DNA from 2 places in the Priestia sp. TGN 0903 genome. Region 2 is predicted to be linked to the other one. Evidence: predicted binding sites of a transcription regulator. Region 2 holds the regulator's gene; the other holds the start of a gene.

The links. The regulator LexA, encoded in region 2, represses DNA repair genes until DNA is damaged. The targets are predictions, from matches to a motif close to CGAACATATGTTCG.
Region 1: ACRPLY_RS14305 (DUF6434 domain-containing protein) is a predicted target of LexA. The motif match lies at 6,068-6,081, and genes of this name have one in related genera.

What each region holds. Positions count from the first base shown of each region.
Region 1 covers NZ_JBOZGL010000003.1:638,669-646,982, reverse strand. Annotated here, with positions in the region: gene ACRPLY_RS14335 (TcaA NTF2-like domain-containing protein) at 1-273, opposite strand, end outside; gene ACRPLY_RS14330 (phosphotransferase) at 353-1,261, opposite strand; gene ACRPLY_RS14325 (6-phospho-beta-glucosidase) at 1,360-2,688, opposite strand; gene celB (PTS cellobiose transporter subunit IIC) at 2,728-4,080, opposite strand; gene ACRPLY_RS14315 (PTS sugar transporter subunit IIB) at 4,092-4,397, opposite strand; gene ACRPLY_RS14310 (ADP-ribosylglycohydrolase family protein) at 5,008-5,940, opposite strand; gene ACRPLY_RS14305 (DUF6434 domain-containing protein) at 6,108-6,674, shown strand; gene ACRPLY_RS14300 (malate:quinone oxidoreductase) at 6,791-8,293, opposite strand.
Region 2 covers NZ_JBOZGL010000002.1:238,292-246,605, forward strand. Annotated here, with positions in the region: gene ACRPLY_RS07570 (glycosyltransferase family 2 protein) at 1-347, opposite strand, end outside; gene ACRPLY_RS07575 (GtrA family protein) at 344-736, opposite strand; gene ACRPLY_RS07580 (ArnT family glycosyltransferase) at 757-2,262, opposite strand; gene ACRPLY_RS07585 (hypothetical protein) at 2,545-2,745, shown strand; gene ACRPLY_RS07590 (hypothetical protein) at 2,813-4,258, opposite strand; gene lexA (transcriptional repressor LexA) at 4,468-5,085, opposite strand; gene yneA (cell division suppressor protein YneA) at 5,232-5,561, shown strand; gene ACRPLY_RS07605 (YneB family resolvase-like protein) at 5,615-6,283, shown strand; gene ACRPLY_RS07610 (DUF896 domain-containing protein) at 6,353-6,583, shown strand; gene tkt (transketolase) at 6,751-8,314, shown strand, end outside.

The DNA.
Region 1 (8,314 bases), on a different contig from region 2:
GTACTCCGGATAGTCGCTCGAAAGAAACGTCACCATTGTATATTCACTGTTGTTCATGTTGTACTCTGTCCGTTCTTTTTCTAGTTCGTCATACACTTTCTGCAGATGACGTTCTACTATAGAGAGAAATTTTTCTTTATCCATACCGTCTACTTCTTCTTTTAGCATGTTTAAAGATTCCGTTTCTTCAATAAGAAATGTTTTTTCTTTATATAGCTGTATCCACCTTTCTAGTAAATGTGCTGCTGATTCATTCCAGTGGCTTGTATTCATCGTTTGCTTCACCTGTTGTTTTTATTTTTATCCTTTCTTAACTATACAGGAATTGAACAGAAATTCTATTACAGTTTTATTACTCTTGAAAAATCAGGTTTAAGCTTTCTATAGCCGCTTCTAACGTTTGTTTATCTCCTTGATCGTAGCTGTGTGCCACAAGCACTACGGTTGTAAATACGGCTTTCCATTTTGCCAGTCTGTGCGTTTCCTCGTCTACTTTTCCGTATTCTTTAAAAAAACGCGCTCTTCCTTTAGAAGGCAAAAAGCTATAGGCAATCGCTAGGTCGACTGCTGGGTGACCTATATGAACATCTCCCCAGTCAATGATGCCCGAAACCATATTGGTTTGATCAACAATCATGTTTTTAATATGAAGATCTCCGTGAACTAGTACATGTTTTTCTTGATACTTAATTTCTTGTATGTCATTTACATAGTCTTCAAGAATCTCTTGTTTTGAATAAAGATTACGCTCCTTCATTTGCTTGATATACTTCTCTAGCGCAGGCTTTCGCTTCATCATATCAAGCCGATTTAGCTCATCAGACGGCACGCCGAGCTCTTGCGCTTTTAAATGAGGATAGTGATGTAGCGTACGAAGAAACCTTGCTAGTACAGAAGCAGATTGTATGCGCTCTTCTTCTGTTAATCTTGCAGGTGGAGTTCCTTGAACGTAGTGATAGCCCGTAAACGGCCAAGGATAGCCTGCATTCGGCTTACCGAAAAAAATGGGCTCTGCAATGGATAGCGGCAGCTGAGAAGCAAGGCTTGGTAAAAGCTGATTTTCTGTTTTTAATAGTCCTACTGCGAGTTCTCTTCTTGGAAACCTGAAAACAAAGCGGTCGTTTACTTGATAAACCGTATTGTCAAAGCCGTAGCCAAGCAGCGAAATTACAGCGGGCGCAAGTTCTGGAAACTGCGTCTCGATTAGCGTTTTGGCAAGCGGTGCTGATACGATTTGTTCTGCATCCCATGCATTTGGCACTGTGATCACCTTTCTTTAACGTTTAGTTTGTATGTAAAGTATACTACAAAAGTGAAAAAACCTCTGACTCGTTGTCAAAGGTTTTTTCACTATACGTATTAGACATTCACCGAGTTAAAAAACTGCGGTAAATGAGATTTATGCGCGTCTAACATTTCGTCCAGGAGCTGCTTGGCAATAGTATCAGACGGGACTAACGGATTGATTGTCATTGCAACAAGCGCGGTATTGTAATCTCCCGTAACCGCTGCTTCGGCTGCAACGCGTTCAAAAGATTTGATTTGCTGAACAAGTCCTCGAACAGCTACAGGTAAATCACCAACTACAATTGGCTTTGGCCCTTCTTTTGTAATCACGCAGCTCACTTCAACAGCAGAATCATTTGGAATGCTGGCAATTGCCCCATTGTTAATGGTATTTACAGGCTGAATATCGCCTTTATCATTATAGATAGATGAAATTAAGCTGCAGGCTGCATCGCTGTAGTACGCGCCTCCTCGCTTTTGAAGCTGAGGCGGTTTAATTGCAAGATTAGGATCTTTATAGAGCTCAAATAAGTCTTTTTCTAACGCGCGCACTACTTCAGCTCGTGTGCCTTCGAGCTCAGCTGCATTTTGTTCTTCTTGCAGCATTTCGTTTGTTTTATAATAATAGCGGTGATAGCCACATGGAATAACTCCTAGGCCTTTAATAAAGTCAGGATCCCATGAAACTCCTTTGATATTTCGCATAGACATCGCATTCGTCGGGTCTGCCATAGCGTCAATCACTTGATCTTTTACGCTCACTCCGTCTAAAAAGACATCTAATCCAAAGACCATATGATTTAATCCGGCAAAGCTAACTTGTACCCGGCTTTCGTCTACTTCTAGCGCTTTAGCAATCCCTATACGAATACCGATTGGCACGTTGCATAAGCCCACTACTTTTTTATGATTGCTATAGCGTAAAATGGCTTCTGTCACAATACCAGCTGGATTCGTAAAGTTTACAAGCCACGCATTTGGACATAGTTCTTCTATATCTTTCACAATACTTAAAATCACAGGAATTGTGCGCAGCCCTTTAAATAAGCCGCCCGGTCCATTTGTTTCTTGCCCAATCACGCCGTATTTTAACGGAATTCGTTCATCTTTCATTCTGGCGTCTAACAATCCTACACGAAATTGTGTAGTGACAAAGTCGGCATCTTTTAACGCTTTTCTTCGATCCAAGGTAAGATGAATATCAATTGGGACTCCTGCTTTTTCGACCATTCGTTTTGCCAGGTTTCCAACAATCTCTAGCTTTTCTTTTCCTTCTTCTACATCTACTAGCCAAAGCTCTCGTACAGGCAGCTCGTCATAGCGCTTAATAAATCCTTCGACAAGCTCCGGCGTGTAGCTTGAACCTCCGCCAATGGTTACAATTTTAATTCCTTTTGTCATTTGAATCCCTCCGCTATAATGAATGATTTAAAAAATACGTTATACAATACTTTGCTGTTCTTCTTTTACCGGTGAACGATCACGATCTATAGAAGCTCCGATTTCTTCTATAAGCTTTTGTTTGTCCCACATTTTAAAGAATGGAAAATAGACACCAAACGATACCACCATTAGCACAAGCTGCAGAACAGCCCCTGATATGCTTCCTGTAATTAAGTAGCCGCTAATCACCGGCGGCATTGTAAACGGCGTGACAATTCCTATTGGCTTTGCAACGAGGCCGATATCCATCGATACATACGTAATAATGACCGATAGAAGTGGTGCTAAAATAAACGGAATAATCATAATCGGATTTAATACGATAGGCATTCCAAAAATAACAGGTTCGTTAATATTAAAGAAGCCTGGTCCGATGCTTAATCTTCCTAGCTGCTTCATTTGCTGGCTTTTTGCAAACAGCACCATCGCCAGCACAAGAGAAAGCGTAGTGCCGGACCCTCCCACAAACACAATATCGTTAAATTCATTCGTTACAATATGCTTTACTGGCTCACCAGAAGCAAGAGCGGTTGCGTTTTCCGTTGTTAGCGTAAGCCATACAGGCGTCATGACAGAACCAACAATCGTAGCACCGTGTAGCCCTGTACTCCACATAAGAGTAATTAAGATAAAAATCAGAATCGTACCGACTAAGCTTGTACCAATATGAGTTAAAGGCTGCTGCAGTAAAACCGTCACGACATTATGTAAATTCCCGAAGTCTCCGACGTTTTCTACAAGCAAACGCAGCCCCCATATAACCATTACAGCGCCAAATCCCGGTATTAAAGCTGAAAATGAACGAGCGACAGCTGGCGGAACGGTTTCTGGAAGCTTAATCACAATATTTTTTTGAATAATCTTCCGGTAAACTTCTGTTGCAATAATAGCTATAACCATCCCCACAAAAAGACCTTTACTTGTAAACATAGCCGTTTGGTAAGCTGTTTCGACCATAGCCGTTCCATCTGCGTTTTCTCCAATCGTATACGAAACAAAAGGTGTACCGACAAAGAAAGCAGCTAAAGACACTGCACCTGAAGCAAGTGCATCCACTTTATATGATTCTGCTAAGCGATAGGCAATCCCGAACGTAGCTACTAAAGCCATAATTTCAAACGTTCCTCTGTACGGGTATAAAATGCTTGCTTTTAGCTTAGGATGTTCTGTTAAAAAATCTGTGTAGGCTTGAAAAGGTAAATTGGCTAAAATTAAGAAAAGTGAACCGATAATAATAAGCGGCATCGTCAGGACCATACCGTCTCGTAATGCTTGAAGATGACGCTGCTGAGCAGCTTTGCCAGCAAGCGGCATAATATATGTTTCAAGTACACGATTCATTTTGCTCAATTGATTCCCTCCTATTTCGAAACTAACTGCTCAGCAGATTTTAGCACTTCTTCTCCGTTACACATTCCGTAATGAACCGGATTAATAACCTCTACCGGAATTCCTTTTTCCTCTCCTAACTTTTTCATTTGAGGAAGCAAGTAGCGCACTTGCGGACCTAAAAGTAAAATATCTGCATCATCAATATGGTTTCTAACCGCGTCTCCTGGTACTGCCCAGATTTTGCACGTTGTCTCTTTTTCTTTTGCGCTTTTTTCCATTTTAGTCACTAACAAACTCGTAGACATCCCTGCTGCGCAGCATAGTAAAATATTCATTTCCAATTCCCCCTTGATCAGTGATTGATTAACATCCATAAGTGAGATAAGTATCTTGCTAAGATGTTTTCTTGTTACCTTAACTATATATTGAAAACGCTTTCAATTAAACGCAATATTTTTCCGTTACCAAAGGAAAAATATTGTTTGAATATTCTTTTAATTCAAAGAAAAAGAGATTGTAAATCAAACTGAATTGTGGTAGCTTTTCAAAAAATAATAAGCAGCTCACCCATCTAGGTAAGCTGCTTAGCGCACTTTATTATAACCCCGTAGAAATTGTCTCCTGATGTGAGATTCCTAGGTGGCGGTATGAGATGGTTACTTCCTGTATACTTATATTATCTGCAAGAGAAAGCGCATATATCTGATCACTTTCTTTTCCTTTGTGCGATCTTTCTAGCTGTTCGTCAGGGCCTGTATGCGGCTGCAACTTCACACTTTGCAAGTTCTTAAACGTATAGCCTTTTGTTTTTTCGCTAGTAAAGTCTCCAAGAAGGAACCCTTTTTTATCATTGCTTACTTGTATTTTTACATATTCGGGCGTTTTGTTTCCGTTAATACGGATTTGTTTTATTTCGTGAAATACAGCTTCTTTTCATTGTCTTTTTCATACACACGCATCCGCAAATTTCTTACAAGCTCCTATCAACTCTTCTTTTTTAGCAAGCTGACAAACCCACTCTTCAGGAATGCCCTCCAGCTGATAATATGCTCCTGCCATAGTACCGGTAATAAAGCCTATTGTATCTGTGTCTTCTCCTAAATTCACAGCGGTAAGTACAGCTTCTTTGTAGTCATCACTTTGCAGAAAAGACCAAAGAGATGCTTCTAGCGAGCTGACGACGTATCCGGTTGACCCGATTTCCTTTCTCGCTGCGTGCCGCAAGCTTAGGTTTAACACTCGTTCATACGCAGAAAACTCTGCTTCATACTCCGTACCTGTTAACTGCTTTTGACAGAGATTTACCGCGTTTTCATATGCTTCAAAAGGCTCGTTGCCGTCAAGAAGACGAATAAGCAGCTCCACGTATATAATGCAGCCAAGCGTAGAGCGCACATGGCGGTGCGTGACGTGCGCAATTCTTTCTATTTCTTCTTTTCTTTTTGTAAAGCTAGGTTCGTCACATAATGTAAAAGCAAGCGGGGCAATACGCATAAGCGCTCCGTTTCCGTTGTCGTATTCAGCGCTTCCTCCCCACTCTTCTTTAGGAAGTCCGCTTTTATAGCGGCGAATCGCTTCGCTTGTTGCGATGCCAATATCAAACATTTCTCCGTACGGCGTCCAGTAGCCATCCGACCAATAGCTCTCAAACTTTTGCATCAAATCATATTCATCTTGTTTTTCTAGTAAATTATCAATCAAGCACATCGTTAAAGATGTATCATCTGACCACGTTCCTTTAGGCTGGTTGTATGTACCGTAGCCGGTCATAGCCGTAATCCGAAATGAATCGCGTTTTTTAAACTCAACTGGAACGCCTAAAGCGTCTCCCACAGCTCCTCCTAGAATTGTAGAAAGGACTTTTTTATGTAGCGTCATGCAATCAACTCCTTTCTATTATTGTAATTGTTTGATTTTGGAATTTGCAAGAGATCTCTTGCCTAGATGCTTTTTCTTCTTTATAAAAGACATTCCTTCGTACTTCTCTAAAAACAATTGACCAATAAGAACAAACGTTCTATAGTAAATATATGGAGGTGAAAACGATGCGACCTGAACTTACAAAAAATTTATCTATCAATGACTTTACGAATTTTTACTGGCTCAAAACCGAGCTGCAGCAATTTTGTCGAGAAAACAACATGAGCCCGTCTGGATCTAAAATGGAACTTTCAAAAAGAATTGAAGTGTTTTTAACAACCGGTAACACTCAATACTCAGGAGCACCTTCTAAAAGACGCTCGTCCTCTAAAACACAAGCGCCGCTAACATTAGATACCGTCATTGGGGAAAATCACCGCTGCAGTCAAGAAGTACGGGCTTTTTTTAAGAAAGCCATTCATCCTACGTTTCATTTTTCCACATATATTCAAAACTACTTTAAAGAAAATGTAGGGAAAACCTATCGAGATGTGGTAAAAGCGTGGCATGAAGAAGAAAAACGAAAAAAGCAGCCTTCTTATCAAAAAGAAATTGCGCCTCAGTTTGAGTACAACCGCTTTATTCGCGATTTTTTTAAGGATCCGAAAAACAAAGGAAAAAGCCGCGATGATGCAATTGCGGCGTGGAAGCATTTGAAACTTCAGCCTGGAAGCAATCAATACCGCTCTTAAATCAAACTCTACATAAATAAAGACCATTAAAACACCACCTCAAGAAAAGGTGGTGTTTGTGCACGCCTGTAGATTTCTTCACATACGCATGTGCTGTTTATTGCGGCGTAAAATCTTTAGCTATAAACAGACTCTTTTTTAATTAAACCAAGCGTCTGTGAAGTAGACGCATGAATTTCGTTAAAGAAGTCTGGATGATCAACTAATGACATGCCATAGGAAGGAATCATTTCTTTTATTTTTGGCTCCCACTTGTTCATGTTTTCTGGGAAGCATTTTTCCAATACTTCAAGCATAACGTGAACCGCCGTTGATGCACCAGGCGAAGCGCCAAGAAGTGCAGCAACAGAACCATCAGCCGCACTTACAACTTCTGTGCCAAACTGAAGCGTTCCTTTTCCTCCGGCTTCCGTGTCTTTGATTACCTGAACACGCTGGCCTGCTACAACGATATCCCAGTCTTCGCTTTTCGCGTTCGGGATAAACTCACGCAGTTCTTCCACACGTTTTTCATTTGATAACAGCACTTGCTGAATTAAATATTTTGTTAACGCCATTTCTTTGACGCCTGCTGCTAGCATGGTTAAAATATTATTCGGCTTTACAGAACTGATTAAGTCCAGGTTTGAACCTGTTTTTAAGAACTTCGGTGAAAAGCCGGCAAACGGACCAAACAACAGCGTCTTTTTGTTGTCAATATAGCGTGTATCAAGGTGCGGAACTGACATTGGCGGAGCTCCGACTTTGGCTTTTCCGTATACTTTCCCGTGGTGCTGCGCAATCACTTCAGGGTTATTGCATACCATAAATAATCCGCTTACCGGGAAGCCTCCAATATGCTTGGATTCAGGAATACCTGTTTTTTGAAGTAAAGGCAAGCTTCCGCCTCCACCACCGATAAAGATGAACTTTGCCGTGTGGTACTCAACTTTGCCGCTGTCTACATCTGCGACTTTTACTTCCCACATACCGTCACTTTTACGTTTAATATCTTTTACACTTCGTTTGTAATGAACGTGAACCCCTTTATTCTTCAGATGATCAAACAACATGCGTGTTAAAGCACCGAAGTTTACGTCTGTCCCCGAATCAATTTTAGTTGCGGCAATTGGTTCATTTGACGTGCGCCCCTTCATGATTAGCGGAATCCATTCTTTTAGTTTGTCAGGACTGTCGGAATACTCCATTCCTTGAAACAACGGATTGTTTGACAGCGCTTCAAAACGCTTTTTCAGAAACGATACATTTTTTTCCCCTTGTACCAAACTCATATGCGGAATTGGCATGATAAAATCTTGCGGATTGCGAATCAACTTGCTGCTTACCAGATAAGACCAAAACTGTCTTGATAGCTGAAACTGCTCGTTAATTCGGATCGCTTTTGTTATATCTATAGATCCATCAGCTTTTTCTGATGTATAGTTTAGTTCGCACAGCGCAGAATGGCCCGTCCCTGCATTATTCCATTCGTTCGAGCTTTCTTCCCCTGCGTCTGCGAGTTTTTCAAATACTTTAATGTCCCATTCAGGTGCTAACTCTTTGAGTAATGATCCCAAAGTTGCGCTCATGACTCCGGCACCAATTAAGATAACGTCTGTTTTTTTCTGTACGTTGCTCATTATAACCTTCCTCATCCCCTA
Region 2 (8,314 bases):
TCATAGCCTTGCTGCCATTTAGCAATTAATTCAGGAATCATTTCAGGCGGATCCTGTAAGTCAGCATCAATAATTACGATAGCATCACCTTGAGCATAGTCAATACCTGCTGTGACGGCAGTTTGGTGCCCGAAATTACGGGCAAAATCAATAATTTTTACGTTAGAATCCATAGCTGCTACGTCCTTTAAGATTTCAATTGTTCGGTCTGTACTGCCGTCATTGACGAAAATGAATTCATAGTTAATGTGATTTTCATGCATGACGGAAAGCAAGCGATTATAGCATTCATTAGCTACTTCTTCTTCAAAATACATAGGTACCACGATTGAAATTAGTTCTTTCATGCTTTACCTCCTATCGAGTGATTGTTTGTGTGCTTAAACGTCCATATTTTATTAAGAAAAAAATTAAAAAACATTCCTATACAAGTAGACAACAGTTGTCCAATTATCGGATTAGCAGGTGTATAGTGTACAAGAAGGAATAAGCAAGATGTATTAATTGCTAAAGTAATAAGGTTTACGATGAAAAATTGAGCTAACATCCATTTATGTACAGTTGCTTGAAACACCCACGATTTGTTCCAATAGTAGCTGTTTATGACGCCAATGAAATAGGATAGTACGTTAGCCAATATATAATTCATATCAAAATGAATCAGTGCTAAGTAACTGATAATAGTGAGCAGGGTATTCATTATACCTACAAATCCGAATTTCAGGAATTTTATCACGGTTGCATAATCCCTTCCATTTAATTTATCTCTTCACATTTTGCCTGGGTCTTATTTTTAGTAAACCGTACTAGTAAATAAGATAGAATCACTGAAATACCAAACCCTTCGAGCAGCATAAAGCTTGGGAAAATAAAGAATCGATAGCGAGTTTGAATTTCAATAAGCAAGTGAATAAGAACGTATCCTATGATTAGTAATAAAAACAGTGTATACGGATATTTATCCTGCTTCTTCAGGAATAAACATATAAGTCCAATAATGGAAAGAATAGTAGTTGAAACGTAAATGATTCTTTCATAACTTTGAGCAGCACTAATTAATTTCTCTTTATTAAAAGGTACATCTTCTTGAGGAGTTAATGAAATACTCCAAAATGTAGATGCATCCGTTCCTCCCCACATATTCAGGAATTTAATGTGAAAGAGATCTAAAAGTTGCTCTTTATCTGCTACTCGCTCTTTAATTACTTCTTTTTCTGCTTCAGCTCGTTTTTCTCCAATTGGCATACCCATAAAACGACTAGCATCCTCTGAAGAATAAGAACCGCTTGTTTCATAATTAAAGCCAATAACGAATTTCCATAAAGGATCTCTGTTACTTAAAGGATATTTAGAAATACCGCTCGCTACAAAAGAGTAGTTGATCAGCGCATTTGCAATAAAAAAAGTAGCCAGTACGCCTACGAGGTTTTTTCCTATTTTCTTTCGACGAGTTTTTAACTCAGCAGCATCCTTCGCTTTAATGTAAGGTTGAAGAATTTGCAAGATGAAATAAATGAAAACAGCAACGATAATAATGGGTCCCAGAGGGCGCATTAAATTTCCTAACGACAATAGAAGACCAATATAAAGCCAGCTAAACTTGTTATGAGCAAATCTTTTTATAATAAGGTAAAAAGCTGCATAAAATAAAAAAGTAGCTAAATGCTGATTGGTTAACACTGAGCTGTAGAGAATGTTCGGAATGTAGAACGCATATAGGAAAGCTGCCATTCTCCCAGCAAGTTCGTTAAATACTTTAGCGCCAATTAGATAAATAAAAATAACGGTTCCAGTAGAATAAAAAATATTTAACAATTTTAATGTAAAAATGCTATCTCCAAAACAGCGAATAACAATAGATTCATAGAATGAAAAGCCTAGCTGATATACCCATGTAGTGAAATAAACGCTTTGGTTAAATTCATAATTTCCTTTTGCGATATTACGTGCGGCATCTAACATGACAAGAAAGTCAGATTTTACAGGTGTTTGAACAGAAAGCATCCATGCTAATCGAACACCTAAGGTCAAAACAATCAGTGAAATAAAAAAAACAGTTTTGTTCATGTATCTACTTGCAATAGCTATTAGAAAAATGACAAGGAAAGTGATACATATTCCTTCAATAATAAATGAATTACTTAAAGCCAAGCCTTTTAAGTCCAATGAATTTGTCATCGCACTATAACTGCCCCATAGAGACCATGTAAGAATCATGACACATAAAAGAATCAGGCTTTTGGATAAAAATGAGTTAAGCATATTACCTCCTGCAAATTATTTCAAAGATAAGGTACAAAATTCCTACCCTATGATACCATATTTTATTATTTTGTATATATTTTTCTTATAGAGTATAATGTTAGATTGTTCTGAAATTACAACAGCGGCACAACGTGTAATAAAAGGTTCAGTGGAGTAGGCAGTGATTTAGTAATAGATAAAAGAGGTTGGGAAAAAAGGATTTTAGTCGAAGCGAAAAACGAACCATTAATCATCATGTTTGATTAGTGGTTCGTTTTTTATGGTGCACGTAGGTTTCATTTGTTTAGTTCTTTCCAGCAGTTGATTGGAGGGCAAGACGAAGACTCCTGCGGGAAAAGCGGAAGGGGTGAGACCCCGCAGGAGCGCAAGCGACGAGGAGGCTCACCGGCCGCCCGCGGAAAGCGAAGTCTTGCACGGAAATCAACTGCGATGTCACAAGCAATCCCTGCTAGCTTATTTATTTCATTTGTTTCCCTTTAGACTTGCTTGGTTTAGTTATGTCTCAATCTCTTCTTTTTTATAATGTATTTTCTGATGCGAACAGCTTTTATGTTTTAAATCGATCTTTTAATAAATTCCATAGGGAACTCACTCCGAGACTAATGCTGATCAGAATTCCTGATAAAGCTACTATTAAAGCGATATATTCAAAGATAGAAAACTGCTTCATACTATCCCAATTGATGTTTCCCTTTAGCTTGCTAATAACTAAATTCATTCCGTAAATACCGGAAAGAACGGTATAAATCGTTAAAATTAATAATAAGTAATTGTGACGCTTGGCCGCGATTTTCTCTTGATTTTGATACAAAGTACCAAGGGTTTCTTTGACTTCTTGATAAAGAGAATTGATGTGGAAGATTTTTTTAAAGAGCTCAGAAAACTCTTGACCTTCCGTGCGAGAGCTAATTTCTAAAAATAAATATTTACCTGAAAATACAGTAATAGAGCGAATTAGTCGCTCGATGCCCTCTGAATTTTTATGAAACGTGAGCTGAGAATACTCATAGGATAGTTTTAGCAACACGATTTTATAGAAAAAATGCAAAAATAAATTATAGTAATGTTGGCCAAATAGATGATTCATCAAAAGCTGATCCGTTTTAGAGTCTGTCGATTTAGAAATACACGAAAACACATGGTCTGTTATAACGTAATAGGTTTCAGGAGCCCATCTGGAATACACGTGTTTGGTATTATACGTTTTAATATACTCATGGTTGTGTGCAGAGATAAACGGTTTCCCGTCAGGCGTATAGCTATTTAGCTGCCCAGTACGAAATAAAGTTGTGGAGTTAATCTCTTGCTCTTGATTTACCGTTACATAACTTAATACAAACATCCGTTCATCGATAAAATAAGGAAGACTCCCGACGTGCTGTTCACGCGTCGCTTCTTTTTTGATGTGTTCGTTCAAAAATGGCGCGAGCTGTGAAAAAATATAATCCTGTACTTTGCTATAGCGATGATGTTCATAGGTAATGGTGGATCCATGCTCTTCAGCAAGCTTCGGTTCTAATACACGAAAATGATTCATGAATTCTAAAATGTCATCATAGGTGTAATGATTATGACTCATCTCAGTGCGAATGGTCATGACGCCAATTTCAAAAGGACATAAAAAAACATCCACAGACAGCACGTTGCTAGACACGGTGGTGGAGGAAGTTTGTAGCGTAACGGTATGGTCTATTTTTTTTGAAAATCGAAGCAAGCCTTCTTTTTCGCACGAATCAGGAAATAGAATACATTCAATGTAAGGAAGAAAATATTGATCCAAGCTATCATGAGATACGTAATACTGTTCTCCGTAGTATTCTTTTTCTACATGTTTGTTTTGAATGGAAAAAAACTCAAACATATTTGCTTCTAGTGCATGAACAAGCTGCTCTTTATTTTTTCGATCAAAGGAAAAAGGAAAAAGAAACATGTTCATTGCTTTGGTAGGCATAATAGTTTGAAATGGTTCTGTTTTCCTTGGTGTATTGGTCATAAACTACATCCTTCTTATAGTCGGTTGTATTTTTTTTGAGAGTCGAAAAAATGCAGACAGAAAGTAAAAGGTAAAACAGGCTTTATAAAAACCGCTCTACCTGCCTGTAATGATTCGACGTATCATTTATAATATGCCAATTTTTTTAGAAAACAAACGTAAAAAACCAACTAACATCATGATTAGTTGGTTTTACATACAGTGTGTGATTAGTGAATCGTGCGATATACACCAGTGACTTTTCCTAAAATCGTTACGTGGCGAAGAATAATAGGCGCCATCGTTGAATTTTCAGGCTGTAAACGAACGAAATTTTCTTCTTTAAAGAAACGTTTTACCGTTGCTTCGTTGTCCTCGGTCATAGCGACCACAATATCTCCGTTATTAGCAGTTTGCTGCTGACGTACGATTACCATATCGCCATCTAGAATACCTGCTTCAATCATACTTTCTCCCATAATTTCAAGCATAAATACATGATCATCTGGAGAAACGAATTTATCTGGAAGAGGGAAATATTCTTCCACATTTTCAACGGCTGTTATAGGAAGACCCGCTGTTACTTTACCGATAACAGGAACATTAATGACATTGCTTTTAGGGATGTTTACTTCGTCTAGTTGAAGAACTTCGATTGCTCTTGGTTTTGTTGGATCTCTGCGAATTAACCCTTTACTTTCTAAACGAGCTAAATGCCCGTGTACAGTGGAGCTAGAGGCTAATCCCACCGCTTCCCCAATCTCACGAACAGAAGGCGGATAACCTTTTAATTTTACTTCGTGCTTAATAAAATCTAGTATGTCTTGTTGACGTTTTGATAGCTTCATATTTTTCACCTCGATTTTAGCTATTCTTTAGGTGAATTATACCACGTGATGTGTCAATATACAAACATAAGTTCGAAGAATTCCATTGACAGAAACAAATGTTCTCAATAAAATAAGAACATATATTCTGATAGGGGGATCATAATATGCACCAATTCTTACATTCTATGAAACATTACGCTATTTTTTTTGCAGTTATCGCTGCACTTACATATGTATTGACGCTGGTTTTAGGAGCGGATAAAGTAGATTTAGACAAATATTCAACGGTTACTATTACAAAAGGAGATACGCTTTGGGACTTGTCCAACAAGTATCATAATCACCATCATTTGACCACCAATGAATTTGTCAAATGGGTTGAAGACGTCAATGATCTAAACTCAGACACTGCCCAGTCTTTATCTCCTGGAGATAAATTATATATTCCTGTTTTAAAAAAAGAGTTACATAATCAAGTGGCAATTGAACAGTAGTGTGTAACGGCCGTTCCTGAATATTGTTAGAAGCCGAAAAGGTCGTGATAAAAGTGGACGCCATTATTTATTGCCGTGTAAGTACGGATAAAAAAACCCAAGAAACATCTTTACAGCGCCAGCAAGAAGAATTAAAAAAGCTTGCTGATCTTCACCATCTAAACGTAAAAAAAGTCGTAATGGAAAAAGCAAGCGGATATGACGTAGACAGAGAGGGTATATTGGATGTTCTTCATACAATGAAAGAAGAAAAAATATCTGTGCTGCTCATTCAAGACGAAACGCGATTAGGCAGAGGAAATGCCCGAATTGCGCTTCTTCATGCTTTTCATAAAGAAAATGCTACGATCTATACGATTAGTCATCAAGGTCAGCTTCAGCTTTCAGAATCTGATTCGATGGTGTTAGATATTATTAGCTTAGTGGAAGAGCATCAGCGGAAATTACATAACGCTAAAATTAAAAGAGGAATGAAAAGAGCCGTAGAAAACGGTTATCGTCCGCAGCAAAATTTAAAAAATCAAGGAGTTAACTCAGGAAGAGAAAAAAAAGAAGCGCCGATTGAAGAAATTGTCCGCCTTCGTCATAACGGCTTAACCTTTGCTGAAATTTCAGTTACGCTAAAAGGTTTTGGTTATAATATTTCAAAAGCAACGGTACATCGTCGCTATCAAGAGTATCAAGAGAGTGCTCAATCTCTTGATAAAACGAAAGAGATTTAGTAAGATGACTACATGTTGCCGGAACGGTTCGGTAATTTTAATTATTGATTATAAGGAGATAGGTTTTATATGCTATCAAAAGATAAACTTGCTCGTATTAATGCTCTTTCAAAAAAGGCAAAGGCTGAAGGTCTGACAGAATCTGAAGCGAAAGAACAGCAAGAGCTACGTCAGGAATATTTAAAAGTTTTCCGACAATCTATGACAAACCACCTTCATACGATTAAAGTTGTGGACGAGGAAGGTAAAGATGTTACGCCTAAGAAGTTAAAAGAGAGCAAAAAGAAGCGTCTTCACTAAGACGTTCTAGTAAAACTAGAGGGAGAGTTCCCTCTAGTTTTTTGTATATTTTTAATAAGGCACACAAAAACTGTAAAAGTGGAAATTTTTTTGGTTCAAGTATTGTACAAATAAGCAAATCATTAGTATGATAACATATGTACATAGTTTTGAAAGGAATGAAGAGTATGACACAACGTATTGAAGATCTTTCGATTGCAACAATTCGTACTTTATCAATCGATGCGATTGAGAAAGCAAATTCAGGTCACCCAGGTATGCCAATGGGAGCTGCTCCAATGGCATATACATTGTGGACAAAATTTATGAACATCAATCCAAAGAATCCAAACTGGTTCAACCGTGACCGCTTTGTATTATCAGCAGGACACGGATCGGCACTATTATACAGCTTGCTTCATTTAGCTGGATATGACTTATCAATTGAAGACCTTAAAAACTTCCGTCAATGGGGAAGCAAAACACCAGGTCATCCAGAGTTCGGTCATACAGCAGGTGTTGATGCAACAACTGGTCCACTAGGACAAGGTATTGCAATGGCTGTTGGTAAAGCAATGGCAGAACGTCATTTAGCTGAAACATACAACAAAGAAGGTTTAGAAATTGTAGACCACTTTACGTATGGTATTTGTGGTGACGGAGACTTAATGGAAGGTGTATCTGCTGAAGCAGCTTCATTAGCGGCACACTTAAAATTAGGACGCTTAGTTGTTTTATACGATTCAAATGATATTTCTTTAGACGGAGATTTAGATCGCTCGTTCTCTGAGAACGTAGAAGATCGTTTCAAGGCTTACGGATGGCAAGTAATTCGCGTTGAAGACGGCAATGACTTGACAGCGATTGCAAACGCAATTGAAGAAGCAAAAGGCGATTTAACACGCCCAACGCTAATTGAAGTAAAAACAACAATCGGATTTGGTTCTCCAAACCACGCGGGTACTTCTGGCGTGCACGGTTCTCCATTAGGTTCCGATGAAACAAAATTAACAAAAGAAGCTTATGCATGGACATTTGAAGAAGATTTCTATGTGCCAGAAGAAGTGTATGCTCACTTCAAAGCTACAATTGCTGAAGATGGCCAAAAGAAAGAAAACGAATGGAACGATGTATTTGCACAGTATAAAGAAAAATATCCTGAACTAGGTCGTCAATTTGAACTAGCAGTAGAAGGAAAGTTACCGGAAGGCTGGGAAGAAACGCTTCCAGCATACGAAACGGGTTCAAGCTTAGCTAGCCGTGCTTCTTCTGGAGAAGTATTAAACGCAGTAGCACAAGCTGTACCTCAATTCTTCGGCGGTTCAGCTGACTTAGCTGGGTCAAATAAAACAATGATTAAAGGTTCAGAAGACTTCACTGCAGCTGATTACAGCGGACGTAATATTTGGTTCGGTGTACGTGAATTTGCAATGGGAGCTGCATTAAACGGTATGGCTCTACACGGCGGTGTAAAAGTATTCGGAGGAACATTCTTTGTATTCTCTGATTATCTTCGCCCAGCAATTCGCTTAGCAGCTTTAATGAAGCTTCCTGTAACATATGTATTCACACATGACAGTATCGCAGTTGGAGAAGACGGCCCAACACATGAGCCAATTGAACAATTGCCATCACTTCGTGCAATGCCAGGTCTTTCAGTGGTTCGTCCTGCAGATGCAAATGAAACAGCTGCTGCATGGCGCTTAGCATTAGAATCAACTGACCGCCCAACGGCGCTTGTATTGACTCGTC